Regions from separate parts of the Geobacillus sp. Manikaran-105 genome, predicted to be linked through region 1. Evidence: riboswitches for the same ligand, from Rfam matches in the RefSeq annotation. Region 1 holds a riboswitch; each other region holds the start of a gene.
What was found. Region 1 has a riboswitch for S-adenosylmethionine ahead of metK (methionine adenosyltransferase). Riboswitches for the same ligand answer to the same signal wherever they lie in the genome.
Positions count from the first base shown of each region.

Region 2: linked by a shared signal. The riboswitch ahead of CV945_RS10215 (methionine ABC transporter ATP-binding protein) and the one ahead of metK (methionine adenosyltransferase) in region 1 are both predicted to bind S-adenosylmethionine.
Region 3: linked by a shared signal. The riboswitch ahead of mtnW (2,3-diketo-5-methylthiopentyl-1-phosphate enolase) and the one ahead of metK (methionine adenosyltransferase) in region 1 are both predicted to bind S-adenosylmethionine.
Region 4: linked by a shared signal. The riboswitch ahead of CV945_RS05690 (methionine biosynthesis PLP-dependent protein) and the one ahead of metK (methionine adenosyltransferase) in region 1 are both predicted to bind S-adenosylmethionine.

Region 1 covers NZ_PIJG01000015.1:133-7,771, reverse strand. Annotated here, with positions in the region: gene CV945_RS06380 (MDR family MFS transporter) at 1-265, opposite strand, end outside; gene CV945_RS06375 (hypothetical protein) at 382-546, opposite strand; gene CV945_RS06370 (YtzC family protein) at 679-942, opposite strand; partial or broken gene CV945_RS06365 (hypothetical protein) at 1,064-1,288, shown strand; gene mnmM (tRNA 5-(aminomethyl)-2-thiouridylate-methyltransferase MnmM) at 1,399-1,986, shown strand; gene CV945_RS06355 (tetraprenyl-beta-curcumene synthase family protein) at 2,044-3,153, opposite strand; gene CV945_RS06350 (gamma carbonic anhydrase) at 3,492-4,034, shown strand; gene metK (methionine adenosyltransferase) at 4,103-5,314, opposite strand; SAM riboswitch class I at 5,444-5,558, opposite strand; gene pckA (phosphoenolpyruvate carboxykinase (ATP)) at 6,027-7,613, shown strand.
Region 2 covers NZ_PIJG01000030.1:21,588-29,229, forward strand. Annotated here, with positions in the region: gene CV945_RS10175 (acetyl-CoA C-acetyltransferase) at 1-198, shown strand, start outside; gene CV945_RS10180 (acyl-CoA dehydrogenase family protein) at 431-2,215, shown strand; gene CV945_RS10185 (arsenate reductase family protein) at 2,295-2,672, shown strand; gene gcvH (glycine cleavage system protein GcvH) at 2,766-3,149, shown strand; gene CV945_RS17785 (DUF2553 family protein) at 3,223-3,363, shown strand; gene CV945_RS10200 (ribonuclease M5) at 3,535-3,894, shown strand; gene CV945_RS10205 (thioredoxin family protein) at 3,891-4,205, shown strand; gene CV945_RS10210 (hypothetical protein) at 4,360-4,704, shown strand; SAM riboswitch class I at 4,778-4,887, shown strand; gene CV945_RS10215 (methionine ABC transporter ATP-binding protein) at 4,980-6,008, shown strand; gene CV945_RS10220 (methionine ABC transporter permease) at 5,998-6,666, shown strand; gene CV945_RS10225 (MetQ/NlpA family ABC transporter substrate-binding protein) at 6,681-7,535, shown strand; gene CV945_RS10230 (hypothetical protein) at 7,641-7,642, opposite strand, start outside.
Region 3 covers NZ_PIJG01000031.1:20,560-28,201, forward strand. Annotated here, with positions in the region: gene CV945_RS10360 (pyridoxal phosphate-dependent aminotransferase) at 35-1,210, shown strand; SAM riboswitch class I at 1,351-1,459, shown strand; gene mtnW (2,3-diketo-5-methylthiopentyl-1-phosphate enolase) at 1,537-2,778, shown strand; gene mtnX (2-hydroxy-3-keto-5-methylthiopentenyl-1-phosphate phosphatase) at 2,775-3,437, shown strand; gene CV945_RS10375 (methylthioribulose 1-phosphate dehydratase) at 3,434-4,066, shown strand; gene CV945_RS10380 (1,2-dihydroxy-3-keto-5-methylthiopentene dioxygenase) at 4,096-4,638, shown strand; gene CV945_RS10385 (ZIP family metal transporter) at 4,727-5,461, opposite strand; gene CV945_RS10390 (MarR family winged helix-turn-helix transcriptional regulator) at 5,678-6,127, shown strand; gene CV945_RS10395 (phosphate propanoyltransferase) at 6,217-6,783, shown strand; gene CV945_RS10400 (short-chain dehydrogenase) at 6,845-7,393, opposite strand; gene CV945_RS10405 (S9 family peptidase) at 7,412-7,642, opposite strand, start outside.
Region 4 covers NZ_PIJG01000012.1:74,149-81,790, forward strand. Annotated here, with positions in the region: partial or broken gene CV945_RS05655 (thioredoxin family protein) at 1-174, opposite strand, end outside; gene CV945_RS05660 (hypothetical protein) at 288-524, shown strand; gene CV945_RS05665 (YjcZ family sporulation protein) at 601-729, shown strand; gene spoVIF (sporulation-specific transcription regulator SpoVIF) at 856-1,113, shown strand; gene CV945_RS05675 (GNAT family N-acetyltransferase) at 1,231-1,665, opposite strand; gene CV945_RS05680 (YjcG family protein) at 1,662-2,186, opposite strand; gene CV945_RS05685 (alpha/beta hydrolase) at 2,225-2,953, opposite strand; SAM riboswitch class I at 3,146-3,256, shown strand; gene CV945_RS05690 (methionine biosynthesis PLP-dependent protein) at 3,456-4,559, shown strand; gene metC (cystathionine beta-lyase) at 4,563-5,741, shown strand; gene CV945_RS05700 (HD-GYP domain-containing protein) at 5,780-6,784, opposite strand; tRNA gene CV945_RS05705 (tRNA-Val) at 6,977-7,049, shown strand; gene CV945_RS05710 (P-loop nucleotide/nucleoside kinase family protein) at 7,328-7,642, shown strand, end outside.

The sequences.
Region 1 (7,639 bases):
AGACGCCCAAACCGGCAAGCGCCGCCATCGTCAGGCACGCTCCGGACACGAGCGTGCGAAACCCGCCGATCCGGTCAAACAACATGCCACCGAGCAAGCTGCCGATGACGCTGCCGCCGGAGTTGAGCATCAGCACCGCTCCCGCTACGGCGAGCGGCTGGCCGAGCTGTTCATGCAAATAAATGGTATTTAGCGGCCATAAAAACGACGCTCCTGTGACATTGAGCGCCATGCCGACAAGCAGCCACCAAAGAGCGCGGGGCATCGGTCATCATCCTTTTCGTCTGCTATTTCGACTCCCAAACTAATTGTATGTGGGAAAGCGAAAAAAAGCAATCAAAAAAAAGAGGGCGGCATGGCGCCCTCACGGACAGCGGCGCATCACCCGTTCCGCTGCTTGGAGCGGGCCGGCTGGCCACCTGTTTGTTCATACTGTTTTTTCGCCAGTTTCACCGGATCAAAGTCTTGGCCGAGTTCCAAATCGTTGTTGTTGTGACCGTTGCGCGTTTTTTGCTCCGGGTTCGTTTGTTTCAGACGTCGCTTCATTCCTTGTTCCTCCTTGTGTTCGCCATCAAGCAGACAGCCGCCCTGCGGTTGCTTTCCGTTTCACCGGTCAGGCAACATCCGCTTGTTATGCACCAGGACCTTCGATAGCGGCCATCGTGCAAAGCTCTTGTTTCATCGGTCAAGCAAGATCATCTCGTTTTGCAGCTGCTCAAGCTGAAGCCGCATCCGATGCAGCTGTTCGCGCTGCTGGGCGTTGCAACTTCGCGCCAAGTGAGCCAAATCGTTGACTGTCTGCTCAAGCATTTGCTGGGCGTTTGTGTATTCCGTGATGTTGTAGTGCTCTTGCTTTTGCGCTTCCGTATATTGTTCTTTCGCAAAGCGGATGACGTCTTCGCACCGCTGCAAAAATTCTTCCACCGATTGTCTTGTCGCCATGCGCTCACCTCTTTTCATGATGTTCCCTCATCTTTACTATGCGCCGACGCTTTCATCTGTATCACGTCAATGATTGGCAACAGTCGCTTTTTGCCGCCATCCGTGGTACAATGCAAGGATGATGCCATTTCAGCACAAGGAGAGAACGGCCGTGACAAACGCAATCCCATTTCCATATGCCGCCGACGGAAAACGGTATCACACATGGAACTGCCATTTGCGGCAAACGTTCGGCCAAAACGTGTTCAAAGTCGCCCTTGACGGCAGGTTTGACTGCCCGAACCGCGACGGGACGGTGACGTATGGCGACTGCACGTTTTGCAGCGCCGCCAGATCGGGCGATTTTGGCCCGATGTGGAGCGTCAACAAATGGGAAGGGCTAAACGCCATTGACGCTGAACTCAAGCGGCGGGACAGCTTTCAAGGAAAGCGGCGCGAACAGGGGGTGGCAAACGCATGGCCATCATGAATATTTTGCCGTTTGCCCGTTTTTTGCTAGACGGCGCGCTCGAAGAAGGCGACATCGCCGTCGATGCGACGGTTGGCAACGGCCATGACACCGTCTTTTTAGCCGAGCTCGTCGGGGAGCGCGGGCATGTGTTTGGTTTTGATATTCAAGCCGAAGCGATCGCGGCGGCCAGAGCCCGCCTCGCCGAACACGGGCTGGACGGGCGGGTGACGCTGTTTCAGACAAGCCATAGCCTGCTGCTCGAAACGCTCCCCGACTCCGTTCACGGACGCATCGCCGGCGCCGTGTTCAACCTCGGCTATTTGCCGGGCGGCAATAAGCAAATCGCCACCAAGCCGGAATCGACGATCGAAGCGGTCCGCCAGTTGCTTTCCGTCATGAAGCCGGGCGGCGTCATCGTTCTTGTCGTCTACCACGGCCATCCGGAAGGAAAGCGCGAACGCGACGCGCTCCTTGATTACGTCCGCTTTCTTGATCAACGGCGCGTCCATGCCTTGAAATACGAATTCATCAATCGGCAAAACAACCCGCCGTTTTTGATCGCACTCGAGAATCGGGCGGATGGGGGCGCCTGATTCCGTCCGATCCGCCGACGAACCACTGCTCTCGCCAGTACAAGCAAACGGCTGCCCTTACGAAAAGGACAGCCGTTTTTGTTGCTCCTGCCAAAAGCGGTACGCTTTTCCGTTCCAATAAAAAAACATCGACGCCGCCCCGCCGGCGCGGACGAGCCGGCGCGCCAGCCGGTGCAGACCGCGTTGCTTTTTCACCTTGGCATCCGACAAATACAACCCAAGAAGCCCTCGGTGAATAAGGCGGTGAAACTGGCCGTGCGGAAGGGCGCCGACATGGCGGTCGGCCTCTTCGATGAAATGGCAAAGCCGCTCAAGCATCACCGTTTCATTCGGATAGTAAAAGCAAAAATTCAAATCGCCGCCGGCTCGATCTTCCTCTTGATCGATCAAATAGTCGAGCAAAATGTGCAGCCCTTGAATGTATGGAAAATAACCGTCGCGCACTTGTCTCGCCATCTCCAGCGGCAGCGATTCGCCAAACGCATAGGCGACGAGACAGAAAATGCCGAGCGTCGAACCGGAGCAGGCGGAAAACTCATACCACTCCATCGGCGGCAAGGCGTCTTTGTATTGCGCGAACCATTTCTCCAACCGCGGCACCCGCTCGCTCGCTTCGACATGTTTATGTACTTGCAAGTCGCAATAATATCCGGCCAACTCATGTAAAAACGGGGCGATCGTCTCATAATGGCGCACCGTCTCGAGCACCTCTTGGCACGTGCGGACGAGCGCCGGCAAATAGCCGCCGTCTTCCTGCTCGCGGCGATGGCGGTAATAGTTCGACGGCTCGGCGCCGATTGTCAACGCGTCCGGCATTGAATCGTGCAAGGCGCGAAAGTCGAGCGGATCAAGCGAGGTGCTGCGGTCGCACAAATTATCCAAATAATCGCTGATCGTCTGGTAAGCCACGATAAAGCGGATGCAATCCTCCATGTTTTCTCCGGCCAAAAGCGCCAAAATGGAGCCGCCTTCGCAATGGAACGTTTTCGACGCGATGCTCGCCAAGGCCTGGCGCCGAAGCTCCGGGTCGGGAATGCGCTCGGCCTGGCGCCGCCAATAGGCAAGCTCGCGGTGGACAAGCGGAAGCACGTCACGATACACCATTTTCATCAAGGAGATGGGGTTTTTCGGAATGTTCAATCGGCTCACCTCAGGTGCAAACACCATGGTCTCGTCTCCTAGCATTTCCATCTTATCGGCAACCAAAATTGTTTCGCGTCTGAACAGCTTGCGATCTCGTCTTCCAGTATTGCCATCAATGCGGCCGGGGCAAACCATAAAAGGGTTGGCGACGGAGTGAAAAAGCCGCTCAACAACGGTTCTTCTCACGTTGAGAAGCTTTGTGAAATCGGATCTTCTTCCCCGATCCCAACCACTCATCGGGCGAAACGAAACGTTTTTCACCAATCCCGATTAGGCGCGCTCGCTTTCGTTGGCGATTTGGACGCAGCGTTGTACAATACATGGTGAACGATCGATTTTGCAACAGAAAGGAACGAACGCCCATGATCTATCCGTACAAAGGAAAAACGCCGCAAATCGCCGCCTCCGCCTTTATCGCCGACTATGTGACGATCACCGGCGATGTCGTGATCGGCGAAGAGACGAGCATTTGGTTCAATACCGTCATCCGCGGCGACGTGGCGCCGACGGTGATCGGCAACCGGGTCAATATCCAAGATAACTCAATTTTGCATCAAAGTCCAAACAATCCGCTTATCATTGAAGACGGGGTGACGGTCGGCCATCAAGTCATTTTGCACAGCGCCATCGTTCGCAAAAACGCGCTCATCGGCATGGGCTCAATCATTTTGGACCGCGCGGAAATCGGGGAAGGCGCGTTTATCGGCGCCGGCAGTTTAGTGCCGCCGGGCAAAAAAATTCCGCCCAACACGCTCGCCCTCGGCCGCCCGGCCAAAGTCGTCCGCGAACTGACGGAAGACGACCTCCGCGAAATGGAGCGCATCCGCCGCGAATATGTGGAAAAAGGGCAATATTACAAAGCGCTGCAGCAAGCCGCGCGTCCTCACGAACAAGAGCTGCCGTAATCCGGCAGCTCTTGTTCTGTTGCGTTTGCCGACGCCTGAAACGACTCGCGCATCCGCGCCGTCCGGCCTTACTTGTTCGCCAGCGCCAGCGCTTGTTCTCTCAGCGTCGTCGCTTTATCAGTGCGCTCCCACGGCAAGTCGATGTCCGTACGCCCGAAATGCCCGTAAGCGGCCGTCTGTTTGTAAATCGGGCGGCGCAGGTCAAGCATTTTGATGATGCCCGCCGGGCGGAGATCGAAGTTGCTGCGCACGACCTCAATCAAAATGTCTTCCGACACTTTGCCGGTGCCGAACGTATCAATGGAAATCGATACCGGACGGGCGACGCCGATCGCGTAGGCGAGCTGCACTTCGCATTTGTCGGCCAGTCCTGCCGCAACGATGTTTTTCGCCACATAGCGGGCCGCATACGCCGCCGAGCGGTCGACTTTCGTCGGGTCTTTGCCCGAGAACGCGCCGCCGCCATGGCGGGCGTAGCCGCCGTACGTGTCGACAATGATTTTCCGCCCCGTCAGCCCAGCATCCCCTTGCGGACCGCCGATGACAAACCGTCCTGTCGGGTTGATGAAATAGTTCGTGTTCTCATCAAGCAGCTCGGCCGGCACGACCGGTTTGATGACATGCTCCTTAATGTCGCGCTCGATTTGCTCTTGCGTAATTTCCGGATGGTGCTGCGCGGACACGACGATCGTATCGACGCGCACCGGTTTGCCGTTTTCATCGTATTCGATCGTCACTTGCGTTTTCCCGTCCGGCCGCAAGTACGGCAAGACGTCCGTTTTACGCACTTCCGCCAATCGACGCGCCAAGCGGTGCGCAAGCGAAATCGGCAGCGGCATCAATTCTTCCGTCTCATTGCAGGCGAACCCAAACATCAATCCTTGGTCGCCGGCGCCGATCGCTTCAATTTCCTCGTCAGTCATCTGACCTTCGCGCGCCTCAAGCGCCCGGTCCACCCCCATCGCAATGTCTGGCGACTGTTCGTCAATCGACGTCAGCACCGCGCACGTATCGGCGTCAAATCCGTATTTGGCGCGCGTGTAGCCGATCTCCCGGACCGTATCGCGGACGATGCGCGGAATGTCCACGTACGTTGATGTTGTGATTTCCCCACTCACGAGCACCAGCCCGGTCGTCACGCTCGTTTCGCAAGCGACACGGGCGTTCGGGTCTTTTTCCAAAATGGCATCCAAAATGGCATCAGAAATTTGGTCGCAAATTTTATCCGGATGTCCTTCTGTCACAGACTCTGACGTAAACAAGCGGCGTTTGGCTGACATTCGGTTTGTTTCCTCCTCTTAACATAATGTGGCGACACGGAACTCATTTCCCTTTTTCCCTTCGCAATATAAAAAACCTTTCCTGTAACGGCTGAGGAAAGGTCATGGCAATCGTATTGCTTCCTTTCACTCTTATCGTTCAAGGACTGCGCCTTGCCACAGGTTAGCACCATTTCACACATGTCCAGTTGTGACGGTTGCTGGGCTTCATCGGGCCTGTCCCTCCACCGGCTCGGGATAAGAGTATCCGTTCAATGAATTATCTTATCGCAATTGAAGGAACAAAGTCAACCGCAGAAGTGAATTTTTTATCATCCCGCTTCCGCGCACGAACCCAAGCAAAGGAGGAATGAGCGCCTTTCCCTTGCCTCCATAAAACAAAGGGAAGCTAAACGCAGCCCCTTTCTTTTGTATAGGAGGGGAGCGCGTCTATATAAACGTGCCGCTTCCGGCTGCATGCTTGAACAAGACGAGGCGGATTTGGCAAACGTATTGCCGATTTGGGTCATCACTGCCTGCTTCCTTAATAGCAAGACAGTAAGACAACCCGGGAACGGCCGCCTCCCGCTTGAAGCACAGGCGGGAGAGCGTGCAAAATCTGAAAAATAGGCAAAATAAGTTCAAAAAAACCCACACAATTAGTATGGACTATTAATAAAAATGTGTTATACTATTTTCAAGAGTGATTACAAAAAGAAGGCAGGTTGTGAACATGGGGATCGCAAACATGACAAATAAGCTGGATGTATTGCTGCAAAAACCGTACGTACATCACCAATTGTCCGTCGCCGAGCTCGTCGAGAAAGTATTGCAGCGGAACGAAGGACGGCTGACCCACACCGGGGCGGTTGCCGTGACAACCGGCAAGTACACGGGGCGGTCGCCGAAAGACAAATACATCGTCGAAGAACCGTCCACGAAGCAAACGATCGACTGGGGAACGGTCAACCAGCCGATGTCTCCGGAAACGTTTGAGAAACTGTACGACAAAGTGCTCGATTATTTAATGAAACAAGATGAACTGTTCGTCTTTAAAGGCTTTGCCGGCGCCGATCCGAAATACCGGCTGCCGATTCAAGTCGTCAACGAATTCGCCTGGCACAACTTGTTCGTCCATCAGCTGTTCATCCGCCCGAGCGCCGAGGAGCTCGCCGCGCACGAGCCGCAATTCACCGTCATTTGCGCGCCGAACTTTAAAGCCGACCCGAAGGTGGACGGGACGCGCTCGGAAGCGTTCATCATCATCTCGTTTGAACGGCGCACCGTGTTGATCGGCGGCACCGAGTATGCCGGCGAAATGAAAAAATCGATTTTCTCGGTCATGAACTATGTGCTGCCGGAACAAGGCATCCTGCCGATGCACTGCTCGGCCAACGTCGGGCAGGAAGGCGACGTCGCCCTCTTTTTCGGCTTGTCGGGAACGGGAAAAACGACGCTCTCGACCGACCCGAACCGCCGCTTGATCGGCGATGACGAACACGGTTGGTCAAGCCGCGGCATTTTCAACATCGAAGGCGGCTGCTATGCGAAATGCATCAACCTATCGCGCGAGAAAGAGCCGCAAATTTTTGACGCCATCGGCTTCGGCGCGGTGCTCGAAAACGTCGTTCTCGATGACGCGACGCGGGTGCCGAATTACGACGACGGCACGCTGACGGAAAACACACGCGCCGCCTACCCGCTTCAGGCGATCCAAAACATCATCGACCCGAGCGTCGCCGGCCATCCGTCCACGATCGTGTTTTTGACAGCCGATGCGTTCGGCGTCCTGCCGCCGATCAGCAAGCTGACGCGTGAACAGGCGATGTACCATTTCTTAAGCGGCTACACAAGCAAACTCGCCGGCACCGAACGCGGCGTCACCGAACCGGAAGCAACGTTCTCAACGTGCTTCGGCGCACCGTTTTTGCCGCGCCCGGCCGTCGAATACGCGGAAATGCTCGGGCAAAAAATCGCCGAACACAACGTCCGCGTCTTTTTGGTCAACACCGGCTGGACAGGGGGGCCGTACGGCGTCGGCAGCCGCATGAAGCTCGCCTACACCCGGGCGATGGTGCAAGCCGCCGTCGAAGGGGAGCTGGACAACGTCGAAACGGTGCAAGACCCGATTTTCGGCCTCGCCATCCCAACCCACGTCCCCGGCGTGCCGGATGACGTCCTGCAGCCGCAAAACACATGGGCTGACAAACAAGCATACGAACAAAAAGCAAAAGAGCTAGCGCAAAAATTCCGCGCCAACTTCCAAAAATTCGCCCACATCGATCCGTCCATCGAAAAACTCGGCGGACCGCTCGTGTAACAAGAACCCGGCCGGACAGGGAACCG
Region 2 (7,642 bases), on a different contig from region 1:
GAGCTCGGGCTTGACGAAGAGATCGTCAATGTCAACGGCGGGGCGATTGCGCTCGGCCACCCGCTCGGCTGCACGGGCGCGAAGCTGACGTTGTCGTTGCTTCATGAAATGCGGCGCCGCAACGTCCAGTTCGGCATTGTGACGATGTGCATCGGCGGCGGCATGGGCGCAGCCGGCGTGTTTGAACTGCTGCCATAAGGAAGCCGGACGAGTTGGCCGTCGGACGGATCGACCGCCCTAGGTCAAAGCGGTTCGGCTGCCGGTCCCAAGTCGGCAAGAGGGCCGAAACAAGGAGATGAATGCTGGATTAGAGAACTGACGAAAATCGCGCCCCGGCGCAGCCGCCAGGGCGCCTAGGCCAACACGATCAAAGGTTGCTGGGCGGATGCCGCCCGGATTATCCATCATTTTTCGGGGGAGGAAACGAACGATGGCGAAAACAATGGAAGAAGCGATCAAAGGCGGCAGCTTTTTAATCGAAGACATTCCGGCCGAGCGCGTCTTTACGCCGGAAGATTTCACCGACGAGCATCATATGATTGCCAAAACGACGGAAGAGTATGTTAACAATGAAGTGCTCCCGCAGCTGGAGCATTTGGAAAACCATGAGTTTGACCGTTCCGTGAAACTGCTTCGCAAAGCGGGCGAACTCGGTTTGCTAAGCGCCGACATTCCGGAAGAATACGGCGGGTTGGGTCTGGATAAAGTGAGCTCGGCCATCATCGCAGAACAGATGGCGCCGGCCGGCGGTTTTGCGATTTCGCACGGGGCGCACGTCGGGATTGGCTCGCTGCCGATCGTCTTGTTCGGCACGGAAGAACAAAAGCAAAAATATTTGCCGCAGTTGGCGACTGGCGAAAAAATCGCCGCCTATGCCTTGACGGAGCCGGGATCGGGTTCGGACGCCCTCGGCGCGAAAACGACGGCGAAATTGAATGCAGAAGGAACGCATTACATTTTAAACGGCGAAAAGCAATGGATCACGAACTCCGGTTTCGCCGATGTGTTCGTCGTCTACGCGAAAGTGGACGGCCAGCACTTTACGGCGTTCATCGTGGAACGCGACTTCCCGGGCGTTTCAACTGGTCCGGAAGAAAAGAAAATGGGGATTAAAAGCTCGTCGACGCGAACGCTCATTTTGCAAGACGTGCCGGTGCCGAAAGAAAACGTGCTCGGTGAAATCGGAAAAGGCCATGTCATCGCCTTCAACATTTTAAACATCGGCCGCTACAAGCTTGGGTTAGGGGCGGTCGGCGGCGCGAAACGGGCGCTTGAAATCACGCTCAAATACGCGAACCAACGCCAGCAGTTCAAACGCCCGATTTCGCAGTTTACGCTGACGCAAGAAAAATTTGCGACGATGGCGTCGCGTCTGTATGCGGCGGAAAGCTCGGTGTACCGCACGGTCGGCTTGTTCGATGAACGGATGGGCCTGCTCGATGGGGAAAAAGCGAAAGACGGCAAGGAAGTGGCGAAATCGATTGCCGAATACGCGATCGAGTGCTCGCTGAACAAGTTTTTCGCGACCGAGGTGCTCGATTACATCGTGGACGAAGGCGTGCAAATCCACGGCGGCTACGGCTTCATGCAGGAATACGAAATTGAGCGCGCCTACCGCGATTCGCGCATCAACCGCATTTTTGAAGGGACGAATGAAATCAACCGCCTGCTCGTGCCGGGCATGTATTTGAAAAAAGCGCTAAAAGGCGAGCTGCCGCTCTTCCAAAAAGCGCAGCAGCTGCAAGAAGAGCTGATGATGATGACGGCCGAAGAACCGGGAACGGGCGCGCTCGAACAAGAGAAATATTTGGTGCGCAACGCGAAAAAAATCGCCTTGATGGTCGCCGGGCTAGCGGCGCAAAAATTCGGTCCGAAAATTGAGGAAGAGCAAGAAGTGCTCGTGAACATCGCCGATATTGTCGCCAACATCTATGCCATGGAATCGGCGCTTCTCCGCACCGAAAAAGCGATTAATGCGGGCGGGGAAGAGAAACACAAACAAAAATTGCTCTATACGCAAATTTTCTGCCAAGAGGCGTTCAATGAAATTGAGGCGCATGCGAAAGAAACGCTTGTCGCCGTCGAACAAGGCGACACGCTGCGGATGATGCTCGCCGCTCTCCGCCGGTTGACGCGCCATACGCCGATCAATGTGATCGCGAAAAAACGCGAGGCGGCTGCCGCCCTCATTGAAGCGGAACGGTATATTGTGTGATAATGGGAAGTGCCAGGCGTTTGCCTGGTGCTTCTTTTTCCATGAATTCCAAGCCGTCGAATGAAAGGGAGGAATGCGGATGGCGCTGACGCTCTACTGGTATCCAAAATGCGGAACGTGCCGGAAGGCGAAGCGTTGGCTCGATGAACACGGCATTGAGGTGCAAACGGTGCATTTGGTCGACGAGCCGCTGACGAAAGAACAGCTCGCCGACTTGCATCGAAAAAGCGGGCTGCCGCTCAAAAAATTTTTCAATACAAGCGGCATGAAATACCGCGAACTCGGATTGAAAGACAAGCTCGATGGCGCCTCGGAAGACGAGATGCTCACGTGGCTCGCCTCGGACGGCATGCTCGTCAAGCGGCCGATTTTAACGGACGGGGAGCGGGTCGTGGTCGGATTCCGCGAACAAGACTACGAATCGTGTTTTGCCGGGCGCGTTTCGACGGAAACATAAAAAATTTGGCCGAAATGAAATGAATTCAGTGAGTTTTGGCGAAAAATCGGTTATGATGAAAAAGAACACAACTTGCCGCACTGGAGGGATTTGATGAACACGCCGAAAGAACTCCGTTATTCGAAAGAGCATGAGTGGGTGCGCGTCGAAGGGGACAAAGTGCGCATCGGCATCACCGATTTCGCCCAATCGGAGCTGGGCGACATCGTGTTTGTCGAGCTGCCGGAAGTCGGCGCGGAACTGACAGCGAACGAGCCGTTCGGCAGCGTTGAGTCGGTGAAAACCGTCTCGGAATTGTATGCGCCGATCAGCGGCACGGTCGTCGAAGTGAACGAAGCGTTGAACGACAATCCGGAATATGTGAACGAATCACCGTATGAAAAAGCATGGATGATCGTTATTGAGCCGAAAGACTTAAGCGAAGTGGACAACTTGTTGACGGCCGAACAATACGAAGCGATGATCAACGAAGGATAAACGTTCCTGCAAAGTTCGCTTCGAACCGGGCCCCCTATACATACCGGAATGTGATGAAAAAGGGGTGCTCGTGATGGTGCTGCAAACGAAGCAACTGGATGTCACGGACCGGGTCACCGGCAAATGGAACGGCCGCACGATCGAACTGTACGAGGGAGGCGAGCTCATCGGCCGCCTTCCGCTTCCTGCGGCTGTAGCGTGGAAAAACGGATAAAGCGAGCAAATGGAAGAATTTGAAAATGGGTCACCGCTACCGTTGAACCGGATCAAAAATATGTCGACTGCGACGGGGAGGCGGGCTGGTGTTAGGAGGCAACGGCGGATGGCCGTTGCTTTTCTGTTGCCATACAATATTGTATCCTCATTCACGTTAGGTGGGTCGGACATGCGACAGGTGGAAAAAGTGATTATTGTGGAAGGGCGGTCAGATAAGGAAAAAGTGGCGGCCGTGCTGAACGAGCCGGTTGTCATCATTTGCACGAACGGCACGATCAGCGATGCGCGCCTTGAGGAGCTGGCCGATGAACTCGAAGGGCGGGATGTGTACGTGCTCGCCGATGCCGATGAGGCGGGGGAAAAATTGCACCGGCAGTTCCGCCGGGTGTTTCCGGAAGCAGGGCATATTTACATTGACCGGGCGTATCGCGAAGTGGCCGCCGCCCCGATCTGGCATTTGGCGCATGTGCTGCTGCGCGCCCATTTTGACGTCCGTATCGAATCGTTCATGAGAGGAAGAGGCGAGTGAACACAATCGGTCGAAACGATATTAAGCGAATGGTGGAAGGGGAGCCGCTTCTCGCTCTTTCGTTGTATACCCCGCTGTGCGGCACGTGCCAGTTGGCGAGGCGCATGCTTGTTGTCCTAGAACAATTGTTTCCGGACATACCGTTTTGCGAAACGGACATCAACTACATCCCCGAGCAGGCGGCGGCGTGGAAAATTGAAAGCGTTCCGTGCTTGCTTCTTTTCGCCGGCGGAGAGATCATCGGCAAATGGTATGCGTTCCATTCGGTCCCTTATTTGTACGAAGCAATCCGCGCCCGTTTGCCGCGCTGACGATCCGCCGTTTTTTGACGCCGTTTGACACATTTCTTGGGAAATGACAAAAACGGCGTTGGTTCGCCACGGCGGCTGTCGAGATTTTTGTAAAGGATTCTCCCCCTTCGGCATGGAAATAAAAGGACAAAGGAGATGGGGGGGAGGATGCTCAATGGAAATGCGCGAGTTGGTAGGGCAGTTTATGGAACGGATGCAAACGTTGCGCCATTTGTTGCCGATTTTGCCGGATGAGCAGCTGTATGTCCGCTTTGAAAGCGAGGAAGAGACCGCCATCGTGGCGCTCGGCAAGGAGCTTGCCGCCGGAAGGGAACCTGATGAACGGAACGTCTTGACGGTGCGCGGCTCCAAAAAAGCGCTTTGCTCGCTTTTAGGCGGCGAGCTGAAGCTGCAGCAGCTCGTCCGGCTGCGCGAAGTGCATGTATCGGGAAGCTTTCGTCATCTGTTGCTGCTTGAGTCGCTCCTCCATTTGGCTAAGCCGTATCGGCATGTTGGGTGAAATTTTTATTGACAATGTTCGACACAAGGTGATACAATCACAGCTGTAGTCAATCGAATAGGCGATTGTTGCGCTCTTATCAAGAGAGGTGGAGGGATGTGCCCAATGAAGCCCGGCAACCGTCAGCGCGTGCGCTGAAAAGGTGCCAATTCACACAAAGCGGCCTGCTTTGAGAGATAAGAGACGGAATGGTGCACAATACCTTTCTGTTCTCTGCGGGCAGAAAGGTTTTCTTTTTGCGCTCCGCCGCCTTGGGGAGGAAGGAAGGTGAAACGATGATTACACTCGAACATGTGACAAAAATCTATCAAGCGGCTAACGGCTCGGTCACGGCCGTCGACAATGTGTCGCTTGAGATTCGCGAAGGGGAAATTTTCGGCATTATCGGCTACAGCGGCGCGGGGAAAAGTACGCTCATCCGCTTGCTCAATGGGCTCGAGAAGCCGACGGGCGGCCGGGTGGTCGTCGCCGGCCGCGACATGGGGCGCATCAAAGGGCGGGAGCTGCGCAAGGCGCGTCAAGAGATCGGGATGATTTTCCAACATTTCAACTTGCTTTGGTCGCGCACAGTGCGGGAAAACATTGCGTTTCCGCTCGAGATTGCGGGTGTTCCGAAAGCAGAGCGGCAAAAACGGGTCGATGAACTGATCGAGCTCGTCGGGCTCACGGGGCGGGAAGAGGCGTATCCGTCGCAGTTGAGCGGCGGGCAAAAGCAGCGTGTCGGCATTGCCCGGGCGCTCGCCAACAACCCGAAAGTGCTGCTTTGCGACGAGGCGACATCGGCGCTCGACCCGCAGACGACCGATGCGATTTTGGACCTGCTTGTCGACATCAACAAGCGGCTCGGGCTGACGATCGTGCTCATCACCCATGAGATGCACGTCATCCGCAAAATTTGCGACCGCGTCGCCGTGATGGAAAACGGCAAAATCGTTGAGCAAGGCGAAGTGTTGCATGTGTTCCGCAACCCGCAGCAGCCGATCACGAAGCGGTTCGTCAAGCAGCTCGTCGAGCCGGAAGAGACGGAAGAGGCGATTTCCCATTTGTTTGGCCAATATCCGAGCGGGCTGATCGCGCAGCTGACGTTTGTCGGCGCGGCGGCCGGCCAGCCGCTCATCAGCCAGGTCGTGCGGCAATTTGCCGTCGATATGAATATTTTGCAAGGGAAAATTTCGCAAACCCATCAAGGCGCTTATGGGGTGCTGTTTGTGCACATCGATGGGGCGGCGGATGAAATTGCCCGGGCGCTTGACTACATTCAAAGCCAGCAGGTGGCGGTGGAGGTGATTCACGATGCTCGCTAACCTCCTGCCGAACGTCCAATGGGAGACAATGTGGGCGGCGACGGTCGAGACGCTGTATATGACGGGAGTGGCGGTGGCGGCCACTTTCGTCCTCGGAATCGTTCTTGGCTTGCTTCTATTTTTGACAGCGAAGGGCAACCTATGGGAAAACCGGTTTGTCAATACAGTGATTGCGGCGTTTGTGAACATTTTCCGCTCGATTCCGTTTATTATTTTGATCATTTTGCTCATTCCGTTTACCACCTGGCTTGTTGGGACGATGCTTGGCGCCAATGCGGCGCTGCCGGCTTTGGTCATTGGGGCCGCGCCGTTTTACGCCCGCATGGTGGAGATTGCCCTTCGCGAAATTGATAAAGGCGTCATCGAAGCAGCCCAAGCGATGGGCGCCTCAACGTGGACGATCATTTGGAAAGTGCTGCTGCCGGAATCGTTGCCGGCGCTCGTCTCCGGCATTACGGTGACGGCCGTGTCGCTCGTCAGCTATACGGCGATGGCTGGAGCCATCGGCGCCGGCGGGCTTGGGAACTTGGCGTATTTGGAAGGATTCCAGCGCAGCCATAACGATGTGACGTTTGTCGCGACCGTGTTGGTGCTCGTCATTGTCTTTGTCATTCAGTTGATCGGTGACGTTGTCACTTCCAAAATTGATAAACGATAAGGAGGAAGAAAACGATGAAAAAATGGCTTGGCGCCCTGTTCGCTGCTGTTCTTGTCTTCACTTTGGCGGCGTGCGGCGGCAACGACAACAACAACGCGGCCGAGGGGGGCAAAGGCGGCGAATTGGTGAAACTGAAAGTCGGCGCGTCGAACGTGCCGCACGCGGAAATTTTGGAAAAAGCGAAACCGATTTTGAAAGAAAAAGGAATCGACTTGGAGATCATTACGTTCCAAGATTACATCTTGCCGAACAAAGCGTTGGCTGATAAAGACATCGACGCCAACTACTTCCAGCACATTCCGTACTTGGAATCGCAAATGAAAGAACACGGCTATGATTTCGTCAACGCCGGCGGTATTCACATTGAGCCGATCGGCCTGTATTCCAAAAAATACAAAAGCATTGAAGAACTGCCGGACGGCGCGACGGTCATCATGAGCAACTCGGTCGCCGACCATGGCCGCATTTTGTCGATGCTGCAAGAAAAGGGGCTCATTAAGCTGAAACCGGGCGTCGATAAAACGAAAGCGACGGTCAACGACATCGTCGAAAACCCGAAACATTTGAAATTTAAAGCGGACGTCGATGCTGGACTTCTGCCGCAAATTTACAAAAATGGCGAAGGCGATGCGGTTTTGATCAACGCCAACTATGCGCTTGACGCCGGTTTGGACCCGGCGAAAGACCCGATCGCCGTGGAGTCGCCGAAAAACAATCCGTATGTGAACATTGTGGCGGTGCGCAAAGGCGATGAAAACCGAAAAGAAATCAAAACGCTTGTCGAAGTGCTGCAATCGAAAGAAATTCAAGATTTCATCAAAGAAAAATACCACGGCGCCGTCATTCCAGCGGCGACAAACAATCAATAACGGAAGCGAATCGCTTCCGTTATTTTTTGCACAAAAAAGAGCCGCACGAAAGTTCAAAACCGTTTTGGATGGAGAGACGCCGCGGCCGGTCTGTTTTCCTGCGCTTC
Region 3 (7,642 bases), on a different contig from region 1:
TAGAATTTCAAGAATGTTTGAGAAGGTGTGGACGATGACGATCGAATTTCCCTTTTCCGAACTGCTTGAACAGCTGCCGAAGCAGTTTTTCGCCTCGCTCGTGGCGAAAGTCGGTGCGAAGATCAAGGCGGGTTATGATGTGATCAACTTAGGGCAGGGCAATCCGGATCAGCCGACGCCGGCGCACATTGTCGAAGCGATGCAGAAGGCAGCCGCGAACCCAAAATACCATAAATATTCGCCGTTTCAAGGCTACTCGTTTTTGAAAGAAGCCGTAGCGGCGTTTTACGCGCGCGAGTACGGGGTGACGATCGACCCGGCCCGCGAGGTCGCCATCTTGTTCGGCGGCAAAGCCGGGCTTGTCGAGCTGCCGCTTTGCCTCGTCAACCCGGGCGATGTCGTGCTCGTCCCGGACCCGGGTTATCCGGACTATTGGTCGGGAATCGCGCTCGCCCGCGCGCGGATGGAAATGATGCCGCTTGTCGCGGAGAATGGGTTTCTGCCGGATTATTCGGCCATTCCCAGGGCGGCGGCCGACCGGGCGAAACTGATGTTTTTAAACTATCCGAACAACCCGACCGGCGCGACGGCGACGAAGGAGTTTTTTGCTGAAACGGTGGCGTTTGCGGAAAAGTACGGCATAGCCGTTGTGCACGATTTTGCCTATGGCGCGATCGGCTTTGACGGCCAAAAGCCGGTCAGCTTTCTAGAAGTGGACGGGGCGAAAGACATTGGCGTTGAAATCTACACGTTCTCGAAAACGTACAATATGGCCGGCTGGCGCGTGGCGTTCGCTGTCGGCAATGAGCGGATCATCCGTGCCATTGAGTTGTTGCAAGATCATTTGTACGTCAGCTTGTTCGGCGCCGTCCAAGAAGCGGCGGCAGCTGCGCTCCTCGGCCCGCAAGACTGCGTCGCGGAGCTCATTGCCTTGTACGAGGCGCGCCGCAATACGTTTATTCATGCTTTGCGCGCGATCGGCTGGGAAGCGCCGGCGCCGTCTGGATCATTTTTCGCCTGGCTTCCGTTGCCAAAAGGCGCATCATCCGCCGAATTTGCCGATCTGTTGCTTGAGCGGGCGCACGTCGCCGTCGCCCCAGGCATCGGTTTTGGAAAACACGGCGAAGGGTATGTGCGCGTTGGATTGTTGACCGATGAAGCGCGGCTTCGCGAAGCGGCGGAGCGGATCGGCCGGCTCGGATTGTTTTGAAAAAAAGAGCGGCAATGAACCGTTGACGGGACAACGTTGACCAGGCTGTTTTGAAAAAAATGATTGACAACGGCGGCAAAGGCTGTCATAATTCAAAGTAAATTTGCCAATCGTTTGACAAGTGCATAAACGAGCAGGCTTTCTTATCAAGAGCAGGCGGAGGGACGAGCCCAATGAAGCCCGGCAACCGGCTTGGCGTACGCTAAGCACGGTGCTAATTCTTGCAGCGGAAACGCTGGGAGATAAGAAGAGCGCCATGAATGAATGACGCCTCTTCTTAGGAAGGGGCTTTTTTATTTCGCCATATATTGAAAGAGGGATGGACGATGAGTGCAGTCATTGCGACGTATTTGCTTCATGATGAACACGATATTCGCCAAAAGGCGGAAGGAATCGCGCTCGGCTTGACAGTCGGCACATGGACCGACTTGCCGCAGCTAGAGCAAGACCAGCTTCGCAAGCATAAAGGGGAAGTCGTTGCGATCGAAGAGCTTGGCGAGAGCGAGCGGGTAAACGCCTATTTCGGCAAGCGGTTGAAGCGGGCAATCGTCAAAATCGCTTACCCGACCGTCAACTTCAGCGCCGATTTGCCAGCATTGTTGGTGACGACGTTCGGCAAGCTGTCGCTTGACGGGGAAGTGCGGTTGCTTGATTTGGCATTTCCGGAAGAATGGAAGCGGCAGTTTCCGGGGCCGCGCTTTGGCATCGCCGGCATTCGCGAAAAGGTCGGAGTGTACGACCGCCCGCTGTTGATGAGCATTTTCAAAGGCATCGTCGGCCGCGATTTGGCGTATTTGACATCAGAGTTGAAAAAGCAAGCGCTTGGCGGCGTTGACTTGGTCAAAGATGACGAAATTTTGTTTGACAGCGATCGTCTGCCATTTGCGAAGCGCATTACAGAAGGCAAAGCGGCGCTCGAAGAGGTGTACGAACAAACAGGCAAGCGGACGCTGTATGCCGTCAACTTGACCGGCAAAACGTTTGAACTGAAAGAAAAAGCGAAACGGGCGGCTGAGCTTGGCGCCGATGTGCTGTTGTTCAACGTGTTCGCCTATGGATTGGACGTCCTGCAAGGGTTGCGGGAAGATGAAGAGATTTCCGTTCCGATCATGGCCCACCCGGCGTTCAGCGGCGCGATCACGCCGTCGGAGTTTTACGGCGTCGCCCCGTCGCTCTTGCTTGGAAAGCTTTTGCGGCTCGCCGGCGCCGACTTTGTCCTGTTCCCGTCGCCGTACGGCAGCGTCGCCTTGGAGCGTGAGCAGGCGCTTGGCATCGCAAGGGCGCTGACCGATGAACAAGAGCCGTTTGCCCGGGCGTTTCCAGTGCCATCGGCCGGCATCCATCCGGGCTTGGTGCCGCTCCTTGTCCGCGATTTTGGCCTTGACAGCGTCGTCAACGCCGGCGGCGGCATCCACGGCCACCCGGACGGGGCGATCGGCGGCGGAAAGGCGTTTCGCGCCGCCATCGACGCAGCGCTGGTCGGCCGTCCGCTTCGTGAAGCGGCGAAAGACAACGAGGCGCTGCAAAAGGCGATCGACCGCTGGGGCGCTATTGAGGTGGAAGCATGACGAAACAACTCGTTCTTTTTTGCGATTTTGACGGCACGATCACGGAAAACGACAACATCATCGCGATTATGAAACAGTTCGCCCCGCCGGAGTGGGAGGCGCTAAAGGACGACATTCTCGCCCAGCGCATCTCCGTTCAGGAAGGCGTCGGAAAAATGTTTTCGCTTCTTCCGTCAGCGCTGAAAGGGGAGATTGTTGACTTTTTGCTTAGCACCGCCCGCTTGCGCGAAGGGTTCCGCGAGTTTGTCGCATGGACAAAAGAGCAAAGCATCCCGCTCTATATCGTGAGCGGCGGCATCGACTTTTTCGTCTATCCGCTGCTTGAAGGGCTCATTGAACCGGAGCGAATTTTTTGCAACGGCTCCGATTTCAGCGGTGAGACGATCCGCATCACATGGCCGCATGCATGTGACAGCCGGTGCCAAAACGGCTGCGGCTGCTGCAAGCCGTCGCTATTGCGCAGGCTTGCCCGCCCGGACGGGTATCACGTCGTCATCGGCGATTCGATCACCGACTTGGCGGTGGCCAGGCAAGCCGACTATGTGCTGGCGCGCGATTTTCTGCTTGAAAAATGTCAAGAGCTTGACCTGCCGCACGCGCCATTTGCGACGTTTTTTGACGTGATGGATGCGTTGCAGCGAATGGAGGTGATCGTATGAGCATCGTCGTGAAAAAGTGGAACGAGCTTGCGGAAGTGAAAGCCGAGCTCGCCGCCCGCGATTGGTTTTTCGCAACAAGCGGCAATTTGTCGATCAAAGTGACGGACGACCCGTTGACGTTTTTGGTGACAGCGAGCGGCAAGGATAAGCGGAAGCAAACGGATGAGGACTTCTTGCTCGTTGACGCTGCCGGCCGACCAGCGGAGAAAACACATTTAAAGCCATCAGCGGAGACGCTGCTGCATGTGGAAATTTACAACCGCACAAACGCCGGTTGCGTCTTGCACGTTCATACCGTGGACAACAATTTGATTTCTGAACTGTATGCGTCAAACGGGGAAGCAGTCTTTTCCGGCCAGGAAATCATCAAGGCGTTTGGCATTTGGGAAGAAAACGCCGCAGTGCGCATCCCGATCATTAACAATGACGCCGACATCCCGACGCTGGCTCGGGAGTTTGCGAACCATGTTCATGGCGACGCCGGCGCCGTGTTGATCCACAACCACGGCATTACCGTCTGGGGACGAACGGCGTTTGAAGCGAAAAAACATTTGGAAGCGTGGGAGTTTTTGTTCAGCTGGCAGGTGAAGCGGCTGCTTTTGCAACGGGCCGGCCTGCCGGTTGGCTAATATACATCTTTTAGAAGGGGGATTTTGACATGGCCGTCATCAAAGTGAGAAAAACGGGCCAAGTGATTGAAGGAGAAGACAATGTGCGCGCGTTTTTGAACAGTCAAGGGGTGTTGTATGAACATTGGGACATCACGAAACTGCCGGAGCATTTGCGCGATAAATATGTTCTGACAGATGAAGAAAAAAATGAAATTTTAGCGACGTTCAAAGACGAAATTGAAGACTTGGCGGCGCGCCGCGGCTACAAAACATGGGATATCGTCGCTCTGTCCGATGCGACGCCGAACTTGGATGAACTGCTGAAAAAATTTGAACAAGTGCACATCCATACGGAAGACGAAGTGCGCGCCATTACGGCCGGCCATGGCATTTTCATTATCAAAGGCGACAAAGAGACCGGCTATTTTGACGTCGAGCTGGAAGCCGGCGATGTCATTTCCGTGCCGGAAGGGAATCCGCACTACTTTACGCTCATGGACGACCGCCAAGTCGTAGCCGTCCGCCTGTTCATCGACCCGTCCGGTTGGGTCGCCCATCCGTATGAAGAGAAAGAAGAGGCTGTCCAATAATGAGAACACCCCGTTGCCAGGCAAGGCAGCGGGGTGTTTCGTTCTGTATGGAGAGGAGCGCTTGCCTCGATGACGGAAGGAGAGACCGCTAAAACGATTCGGTTAACAAAATCATAAACAAAATGCCGATAATAAAGGCGTACGTCGAGATCCGTTCGTTGCCGTCGCCATGGCTTTCGGGAATGAGCTCTTTGTAAATGATGAACAGCATCGCCCCGGCGGCAAACGCCAACCCGTATGGAACGAGGCCGCGGAAGAGAGAGGTTAAATAAAAGCCGAGCAAAGACGTCACAATTTCGACCGCGCCGGTTAACGTGGCAATGACAAACGCTTTAAAGCGGCCAATCTGCTGATTGACTAAAAACAAGGCGACCAAAAATCCTTCCGGCGCGTTTTGCAAGCCGATGGCCAATGCGATCAAATTGCCGGTTTGCGAAGCGCCGTCTGAGGCGTAGCTCACCCCGACTGACAGCCCTTCGGGGAGATTGTGCATCGCAATGGCGGCGATGATGAGCATCGCCTTTTCGTCGAATTGCAAGCCGCTTTTCGTATGCTCCAAGTCGATATGGGGGACGGTCATCTCAAGCAACGTTAACACGAGCACCCCCGCCGCCAATCCGATGGCGAGCGCCTCAAAACCGCCGGACCGCAGGGCCTCGGGAATAAGACTTGTCATCGAGGCCGCCATCATAATGCCGGCTGAAAACGCGAGGAGCACATCGCGCCAGCGGTGAGTGAGCGATTTGGCCATAAACAAAATCGGCACAGCGCCAAGTCCGGTCGATAAGGCGGACAGCACACTGCCGGTCAATACCCCGTTCATCCAATTCCCCCTTCATCAGCCTTTATTTTTTCATATGCGCCGTTTCCACAAATGTGACAATCGCCCAAGCGCTGCCCTATCACAAAATTATCATAGCGAAAGGAACGGCCGCTGGCGAGAAAAATGGACCAGCGCCTGGCAAAAACGGTTGCCTGCCTGTTTGCTGTTCAAGTATAATGCAAGTAAGAAATGGTTAAATGCAAAGGGTTGGATGGCATGGAACAAAAAGAGCAAGAACTCGAGCAATCGCTAAAGTTGTTTATCGTATTGTCGCGGGCTTACCGCGCCGTAAGCGACCAAGTGAACAAATCAATCCACTCATTCGGGGTCAATCCGACCGAATTTGCCGTGTTAGAATTGTTATACCATAAAGGGGATCAGCCGCTCCAGCAAATTGGCGAAAAAATTTTGCTGGCGAGCGGGAGCATCACCTACGTCATTGACAAACTGGAAAACAAAGGATTGATCGTCCGCCGCGCCTGCGAAAAGGACCGGCGCGTCACGTACGCGTCCATTACAGAAGAGGGGCGGCGGTTTATTGAGCGCGTATTTCCCGAGCATGCGGAAAAAATTCACGAAACGGTTTCGGCGCTGACGGCGGCAGAAAAAGAGCAGGCGATTGCGCTGCTGAAAAAATTAGGATATGGGGCAAAAACAAGGGGCTGACGCGAGGTCGGCCTCTTTAATTTTGCCGGAAATGGATACGTTATATAAAGAACATACCATAGCCAGCAAAAAAGGAGAGATCACCATTGATGGTTCCAGTAGGGGTATCGAATCGCCACATTCATTTATCAAAAGAACACATGGCGGCGCTGTTTGGCGAAGGCGCCGAGCTGACGGTGCTCAAGCCGTTGTCGCAGCCTGGCCAGTTCGCCGCCAAGGAAACGGTGACGGTCGAAGGGCCGAAAGGGAAAATTGAAAACGTCCGCGTCCTCGGACCGGTCCGTTCGCTCACCCAGCTTGAAATTTCGAAAACCGACAGCTTCAAGCTCGGCGTCGCGCCCCCGGTCCGCTTATCCGGCGATATTGACGGAACGCCGGGCATTACGATTCACGGACCGAAGGGGACGGTGACCGTCGACAAAGGGGTGATCATTGCCAAGCGCCACATTCATATGACGCCGAAAGATGCCGAGACGTTTGGCGTCCGCGATAAACAAGTTGTGAAAGTGAAAACGCAAGGGGAGCGGGCGCTCATTTTTGACGAAGTGATCGTCCGCGTCAGCGAAGATTTTGCATTAGATATGCACATTGACACCGATGAAGCGAACGCGGCCGGCTTGAAAACGGGCGATTATGTCGAACTGCTTCCATCGTGAAACCATCCGCGCCAAAGGCGGACAAAGCACCCTCTCGGTACAAACGAGAGGGCGCTTCCCATTAATGCGGCCGCTTCTTCTCTGATGCTAGTGTGCCGACAAGATGAAACGGCGCATCACGCCGAATGGCGTCAATGACGCCGCTGCTGATTTCTTGATGGGTGAGCCAACGCGTGCTGTGCTCTTCGATCACGAAGCCAAGCTGAATTTGCCGGTACAGGCAAGCGGAAGACAAACGGAGTTCCCGCTTTGCCTCGGCCGGATGGGCCCGGCTGCCGAGCACGTGGAACAGACGCCAAGGACCGGGATGTCTGCTATTTTCCCGGATGATGGCCGGAAACGCCTGTTTCCCGTCGCTGTGCACCCATGCGACAACAAGGTCGAAGGCTCTGTTTTCATTGATTGTTTGGTGAATCAAGGAACATAGTACATCATGATCGCGATAATCGACCAAAAGCGGGGTAATGGCCTCCAGATGTGCGGCGCGGGCGATGAGCCGTTCCATCCGTTCCCTGTTCCGGGCGACGATGGATACATGGTACCCTTCTCGCACGAGCCAAAGCGACACGTCGGTTAACATGCCTGTCCCACCGATGACGAGTGCGTGCATGGTGGTTCTCCTTTCGGATTAATGCGATGCTCCTTTCAAATAGCGGTCAAACCAGTCGACGATATGGCGAAGACGCTCAAGCCGAAGAGCAGGGTTGCCGGTGCGCGACAAATCGTGGTTGGCGTCCGGAAAGCGGACGAGCTTTGTTTCCCGCCCGAGCTGCTTTAAGGCGACAAACAGCTGTTCGGCCTGCTCAATCGGGCAGCGGTAATCGCGTTCGCTGTGCAAAATCAAAAGCGGTGTGCGCAT
Region 4 (7,642 bases), on a different contig from region 1:
TTCGAACCAGTCGTACTGCCCGTAATCGCGGATGATGTCATCGATGAACATGTTCAGGCGCACGCAGTCTGGACACCAAGTTGTGTAAAACTTCATAATCGCTGGCTTATCGCCGGAAATGGCCGCCTCGAATTGCTCAACTGTTTCAATTTGTCTCACATTCGTTCCCTCCCTTTCATGTTGCCGTTCATCTTTACTTTACCATATGGCAAGGCAAAAAAAGAACGGGGACGCCTTCACCTCGGGCAGTCGTTTTTGCATACAACAGTAAGAAAGGAGGGGAAAGTGTGAGCAAAGAGTTGGAAAAAGCGCTCGAAAATTGGGTTGCGTCGCGCAAAGAAGGGCATGAAACGTTCATCCGCCTGTTTGAACAATGGGGAAAGGACTTTAACAAACAGCTGCAAGAAATCGAAAAATTGAACAATGGATTTTTAAAAAGTGTACAAGGCAACTTGGACTACATCGAGCAATGGTTTGCGAAGAAGGAGCGGGAATTTGCCGAGCTGTTCCGCCGATTTGGATGACAAAATGGCCTTTGCGCCCATACGCTCCGCTAAGCCGGTGAATACGATACAGTAAACGGAGAAGGAGGTGCACATTATGATGGGCTTCTGCGGTTATGGTTATCCTTACGGCTACGGCTATGGCGGTGGCTATGGCGGTGGCTTTGTGCTGATTGTCGTGTTGTTCATCTTGTTGATTATTGTCGGCGCGGCATTTGTCGCCTAACGGAAAAAGCGAATGGGATACGGGCCGTTTCGGCGCCACGGAGCGGCTCGTATTTTTCTTTCCCTAATTTGATGCACGCCGAGGCGGGAGCATCATACGATATAGCAGGGAGAAGGAGGCGGAACGATGGATCAGCAATTTTTTAAAAACATCGAACAGAAAACAGGTGTCAATATGAAAGACGTTTTTGAGCTCGCCAACTCGCTGCAAAACGCCAATTTCAGCGATGAAAAAACGGTGCGCCAAGTGGTGAAGCGGGTGGCGCAAATTGCCAACCGGAAAGTGCCAAAAGAACTTGAGGATCAAATCGTCAAGGCGATCGTCCATAACGGCAAACAAATTGATTTGAACACGATCGCCAATATGTTGAACAACAAAAAGTAAGCAAAAGGGAGCTTGCGTGCGCAAAGCTCCCTTTTGCTCTGCTTGGCTCAGGAGAGCGAAACGATGTTCGATGATCCCAAGCCTTGGATCAGTGTAGACGAGGCTGTTCTATGGCCATCATTCGAGCGATTTCACCATCGTGACATGTGGGATGCCGGCGTCCATAAACACGCCGGATATCGTCTCATAGCCGAGCTTCTTATAAAACGGTTCGGCGTGCGTCTGGGCGTTCAGCTTCACTTTTTTCGCCCCTTTTGTTTTCGCAAGCTGCTCCAACGCCTCCATCACCATCCGGCCGACGCCGCGGCCGCGGTAAGCCGGCAAAACGCAGATGCGCTCCGCTTTGCCAACCCCTTCATCGACCAGGCGAAACCGGCCGGCTGCGATTGCTTGTTCGCCATCGTATAGGACGAGATGGAACGATTCATGTTCAAATACATCGATTTCTTCTTCTTCCGGCACGTTTTGCTCTTCGATGAATACAATCCGACGGACGCGCAACGCGTCTTCATACAACGCGCGGTCTTCCGTTGTTCCAATGGCGACGTTCATTCTCCCGTTTCCTTTCCTCCAACGATAAAGGTTTCATAGACAGTCCATGATCCGTTCTCGAGCTGGTAAAGAAGGTGGAACCGGTCGACCGTCTCTTCAAAATGGACGTTTTGCAGCCGCAGTTGGCTGTAGACGTCAGCGTATTCCGCATTCGGCAAATCGCGGCCGATTGTAATGTGCGGCACGAACACGAATTCCGGCTCCCCGGCAAACAAGCCGCTGTGCAGCTGCTCGTGCAACCGTTCCAGCACTTCGTTTGGCTCGACTTTCAAATAAATGATGTGGCTTGTCGGGTAAAACGAGCTGAATTTCGTCACTTTGATCGGAATCGGCTCCGTTTCCGCTGCGATGCGGCGCAGCTCTTTCGTCATTTCTTTGATTTGCTCCTCATCCGCCTCAAACGGGTATTTCAATGTAATGTGCGGCGGGATGAGGGCGTAATGGCTGTCGTACCGCTTCCGGTACGAGTTGGCGAAGTCTTGAATCCGCTTTGGCGGAAAAATGACAATGCCGTACTTCATTCCGCTTTCCCTCCTTTAGATGGTTCGTTTGCCGTTATTTACAGCGACAAAATGGCCGATACCGCCCGGGGCACATCCGGCTGCCAATACGTCCATGCATGCCCGCCGGCAAATTCATGGTACGTGTAGGGAAACCGCTTTTCGATCAATAAGTCCCGTGCGGCCCGGTTCGGGGTGATAAAATCGCGTACATGGCCGTCCGTCGTTTTGACCGCCATTTCTTCTGCGCCGACGGAATGGTAAAGGGAAAGAAGCGACGGGTCGCGGAACGCGCGGATGCGTTCGAGCACCGAGTCGTCAATGTAAGGAGACTGCATGGCGATTTTTCCAAATGTATGCGGATACAACAGCCCGGCTAGAAGCGAAACGGTTCCTCCCAGCGAATCGCCAATCAGCGCTCGTCCTTTGCCCATTTGATACGTCGGCAGCTCGCGATCCAAAAACGGCGCGAGCTCATGGGCCAAAAAGCGGATATAGGCTTCGTTTTTTCGACCGGCCGGGTGGTATTTCTCGTAGCGGTCGCTGACGTTCCGGTACGGGATGCCGACAACGATCGTTCGGTCGATCGTTCCTTCGTCCATGAGCGTCTCGATCACGGTTTTGATTTTTCCGTACATAAAATAATCCTTGCCGTCTTGCGCGATTAATAAAGAATATTTATGCAACGGAGAAAAATTGCTTGGCAAGTAGACAAGCAACCCGATTTCTTCTTGCAGCTCCCTGCTGTAAAGCGTATAATCGCGCATCGTTCCTGTTGCTGTCGCCATGATCATCCTCCATGAAAGCGCAAGTTCACTTGTTATTGTAACATATTTAGGCAAAAAGATGTTAACGAAGGGCTCGAATTTTTCGTGAACTTGCCGAACATTGGCGCCGGCAAAAAAATGACTTGCAAAAATGGCCGGAATGCGTTACATTTTTTAATAAATTAACAATTAACAAAATTAAATACGCAGCGGTTCTTATCAAGAGAAGCGGAGGGAACTGGCCCAATGAAGCTTCAGCAACCAGCCGCCCGACGGCCAGGTGCTAAATCCAGCGAATTGAGCATTCAATTCGGCAGATAAGAAGAAGCATGACCATGTGCGTATGGAAAAGTCTTCTTCTTAGAAGACTTTTTTTATTTGCTCAAGCGGCTGCTCCCTCAACCGAGAGGCGTCGAGGATCAAGGCCCTCAGCCGCTGCTTGACCAACAGCGGCGCTTCGTTGGGCGTTAAGTGGTTGGCTGTTGATCCATGATGGAATTTTCAACAGAAGGAGAGAGATGAGATGGAGAAACTAGAGACGCTGTTAGCGCAAATTGGCAACCGGAGCGAAACGGTGACGGGGACGGTCAACCCGCCAGTTTATTTTTCCACCGCCTACCGCCATGCCGGCATCGGGGAGTCGACCGGGTTTGACTATATCCGCACCGGCAACCCGACGCGCAAAATCGTCGAAGAAGCGATCGCGAGACTGGAAGGCGGCGACCAAGGCTATGCGTTCAGCTCCGGCATGGCCGCCATTCAGACAGTGCTCGCCTTGTTTGAGAGCGGAGACGAGTTTCTCGTATCGGCCGACCTTTACGGCGGGACGTACCGCCTGTTTGAGCGCGGCTGGCGCAAGTACGGTCTCGGCTTTCATTACGTCGATTTTGCCGATCTTGATGCTGTGGAAGAAAAAATCACGGAAAAAACGAAAGCCATCTTTTTGGAAACGCCGACGAACCCATTGATGCAGGAGGCGGATATTTCGGCGGTCGCCAAGCTCGCCAAACGGCATGGGCTGCTGCTGATCGTCGATAACACGTTTTACACGCCGGTGCTCCAACGCCCGATCGAACAAGGCGCCGATATTGTCATCCACAGCGCCACGAAATATTTAGGCGGCCATAACGACGTGTTGGCTGGCCTTGTCGTCGCCAAGGGCGAGGAGCTCTGTCAACGCCTGGCCGAGTATCAGAACGCCATCGGCGCGGTTTTGTCGCCGTTTGATTCGTGGCTGTTGATTCGCGGGATGAAAACGCTGGCGCTAAGGATGCGCCAGCATGAAGAAAACGCCAAGCGCATCAGCGCCTTTTTGCGCGAACATGAAGATGTTACAGACGTCTTATATCCAGGAAGAGGCGGGATGCTGTCGTTCCGGATTGCCGATGAAAAGTGGGTGAACGGGTTTTTAAAAAGCTTGCGCCTCATTACATTCGCGGAAAGCTTAGGCGGAGTCGAAAGCTTCATCACGTACCCGGCGACGCAGACGCACGCCGACATTCCGGAAGAAATCCGCATCCAAAACGGCGTCTGCAACCGACTGCTCCGCTTCTCGGTCGGCATCGAACATGCGGATGATTTAATCGCCGACTTGGCGCAAGCGTTCAAACACATGAAAGAGGTGTAAGCGATGGAACGGGAATGGTCGTTTTCAACGAAACTGCTCCATAATGAATGGAAAGTCGATCGCGAAACGGGGGCGGTGAGCGTGCCGATCCAGCACGCCTCCACGTTCCATCAGTTCGATTTCGATTCATTCGGCAAATACGACTACAGCCGCTCCGGCAACCCGACGCGCGAGGCGCTTGAGGAAACGATCGCGGCGTTAGAAGGCGGAACGCGCGGGTTTGCGTTCGCTTCTGGCATGGCGGCTATTTCAACGGCGTTTTTGCTTCTCTCAAAAGGCGACCACGTCCTCGTGACCGAAGACGTCTACGGCGGCACGTACCGGATGATTACGGAGGTGCTCGGCCGCTTTGGCATTGAATATACGTTTGTCGATATGACCGATTTAAACGCAGTGGCGGAAAACATCCGGCCGAACACGAAAGTCATTTATATGGAAACGCCGTCCAACCCATTGTTAAAAGTGACCGACATTCAAGGCGTCGTCAAGCTGGCGAAGGCGCATGGCTGTTTGACGTTCTTGGATAATACGTTCATGACGCCGGCGTTGCAGCGGCCGCTTGATCTTGGAGTCGATGTCATCCTTCACAGCGCCACGAAATTTTTAGCCGGCCATAGCGACGTCGTCGCCGGGCTGGCGGTCGTGAAAGACGAGGAATTGGGAAAAGAATTGTACAAACTGCAAAACGCGTTTGGCGCCGTCCTTGGCGTCCAAGATGCGTGGCTTGTGCTGCGGGGATTAAAAACGCTCCACGTTCGGCTGAAGCAGTCGTCCGAATCCGCCCTGGCCATCGCTGAGTATTTGGCGCGCCATCCGAAAGTGGAAGATGTGTATTATCCAGGGCTTTCGCACCACCCAGGCCATGACATCCAGCGCCATCAGGCGGCCGGGTTTGGCGCTGTGCTGTCGTTCCGCCTAGCCGATGAAGAAGCGGCTCGGACGTTCGTCCGAAACGTCCGCCTGCCGGTGTTTGCTGTCAGCCTTGGGGCGGTCGAGTCAATTTTATCGCACCCAGCGAAAATGTCGCATGCGGCGATGCCAAAAGAAGAGAGGCTCCGGCGCGGCATTACCGACGGCTTGTTGCGGCTGAGCGTCGGGCTTGAGGATGTCAACGATTTGATCGCCGATTTCGAGCGGGCGCTGTCGTTTGTGAAAGAGCGGCCGTCAGTTTCAACGCCATAGCAATCAGCCCGCCAAGCCTTCAAAGCTTGGCGGGCGGGTCAAGATGCCGCTGAGGTTGACAACAGCTTCTCCTCTTGTAAGTGTTTCAAAAAGAGGTCGACGAGTTCGCTGTCCCACTGCGTTCCCTTTCCTTTTCTCAAGATGTCCGCCGCTTGACGAATATCCATGCCTTTTCGGTACGGGCGATCGGAAGTCATGGCGTCAAACGCATCGGCCACGGCGATGATTTTGCCAAACAACGGAATCTCGTCGCCTGCTAAGCCATCCGGATATCCCTTGCCATCGATGCGTTCGTGATGGGAGCGAATTCCAGCTAGCAGCGGCTCAATCGGTTCGATTGGCCTAACCTCGCGCAAAATGGCTTCTCCAAGGGCGGGGTGTTTTTTGATCCAGGCAAATTCATCATCGCTTAGCTTTCCCTCTTTAAGCAAAATGGCATCGGGGACGCCGATCTTTCCGATGTCATGCAGCAGAGCGGAACGATACAAGGCATCAAGCTGTTCATTCGGCAGAGAAAGCTGCTTGCCGATCGCCAGCGCGTAGCGGGCCACGCGCAGCGAGTGCCCCGCTGTATAAGGATCGCGGGCGTCAAGCGCCGCTGTCAGGACAGTGATGAAACTGTTGAGCAGCTCTTTGTTCGTTCGATCGCGCCGATGCACAGCATCGATCATATGATTGAATCCGCGAAGCAAATACGCAAATTCGTCCGTATAGACATTGTGAGCGATCAGCTCATACATTTCGTTTTCCGCCCGTTTCATATGACTTAACAGCACACTGACCGGCTCATGGATCTCATCGACCAACAAGCGGGTCAAAAAAACGGAGAAGGCGGTCGAAAACAACAAAATCACGGCTGCCCAGGGCCAATACGACCAGTGGGATGCACTCGGTCCGGCGAGCGACCATTTGATTTCCATCGCTAAGCTGAACAATAAAACAGGAAATGTGCTGCTGAACAAGACCGTCAGCTGCAGTTTCATTTTGAGCGGCACCGGAAGCGGCGGGCGTTTTTCATCAATTCCGCCAGCCTTTGCAAGCAAATTCCCGTTTGATAGAACAATCAGAATGTAGAAAAAATACGATGTCGAACCGTTCCAACACGCATTATTCCTTTCGGGGAAGTCACCTTTCCTTTTTTCATCATGAACAGCGATTTTTTTAAAAAAGTTGTTGACAAACAACTTGCCCGTTTATATAATTAAAAATGTGTTCGATAGCGGACAATAAAATATGATTCCGTAGCTCAGCTGGGAGAGCGCCACCTTGACAGGGTGGAGGTCGCTGGTTCGAGCCCAGTCGGAATCATCGAGTGAAATCCCTTGAGCTAGAAGGCTTCAAGGGATTTTTTGTTTATCCCGAATCTGTGACAGAAGTGTATCCAAAATGCTGGGAAGCCCAATCGTGCCGAGACTTCGACTCCATTTCGAATGTTCACCTATTAGGTGAAAAACCCCGAGTGCAATATTTTGTTGATTGATCCAGTTTTCTTGGCAGCTTTGAACGCGTCTTTATCACGGATTCAGGTTTATGTTGTCGTTTTTATTACCACGGGTAATAAAACTATATTGAGCAGGTAAAAAGGGATGCATATGAAAAATCATCAAACAAGAACAGTCTATGTCATATCAGGCCCCGCTGGAGTTGGCAAATCAACAATTTCAACAGCATTGGCGAACAAGTTGGAGCGTAGTGCGTATATTTCCGGCGATGACATCAGCCATATGCATATCAATGGACGGAAAAAACCGTGGGAAAGTAAAGAAGAGCTTTCATTAATTTGGGATAATATTCTAAGTCTTGCAAGAAATTTTGTAAAATACGGCAATGATGTGGTAGTGGATTATATTGCCTTTCCCCAAGAAGCGATATGGTTGTATGAAAATGTAAAGGATTTAAAC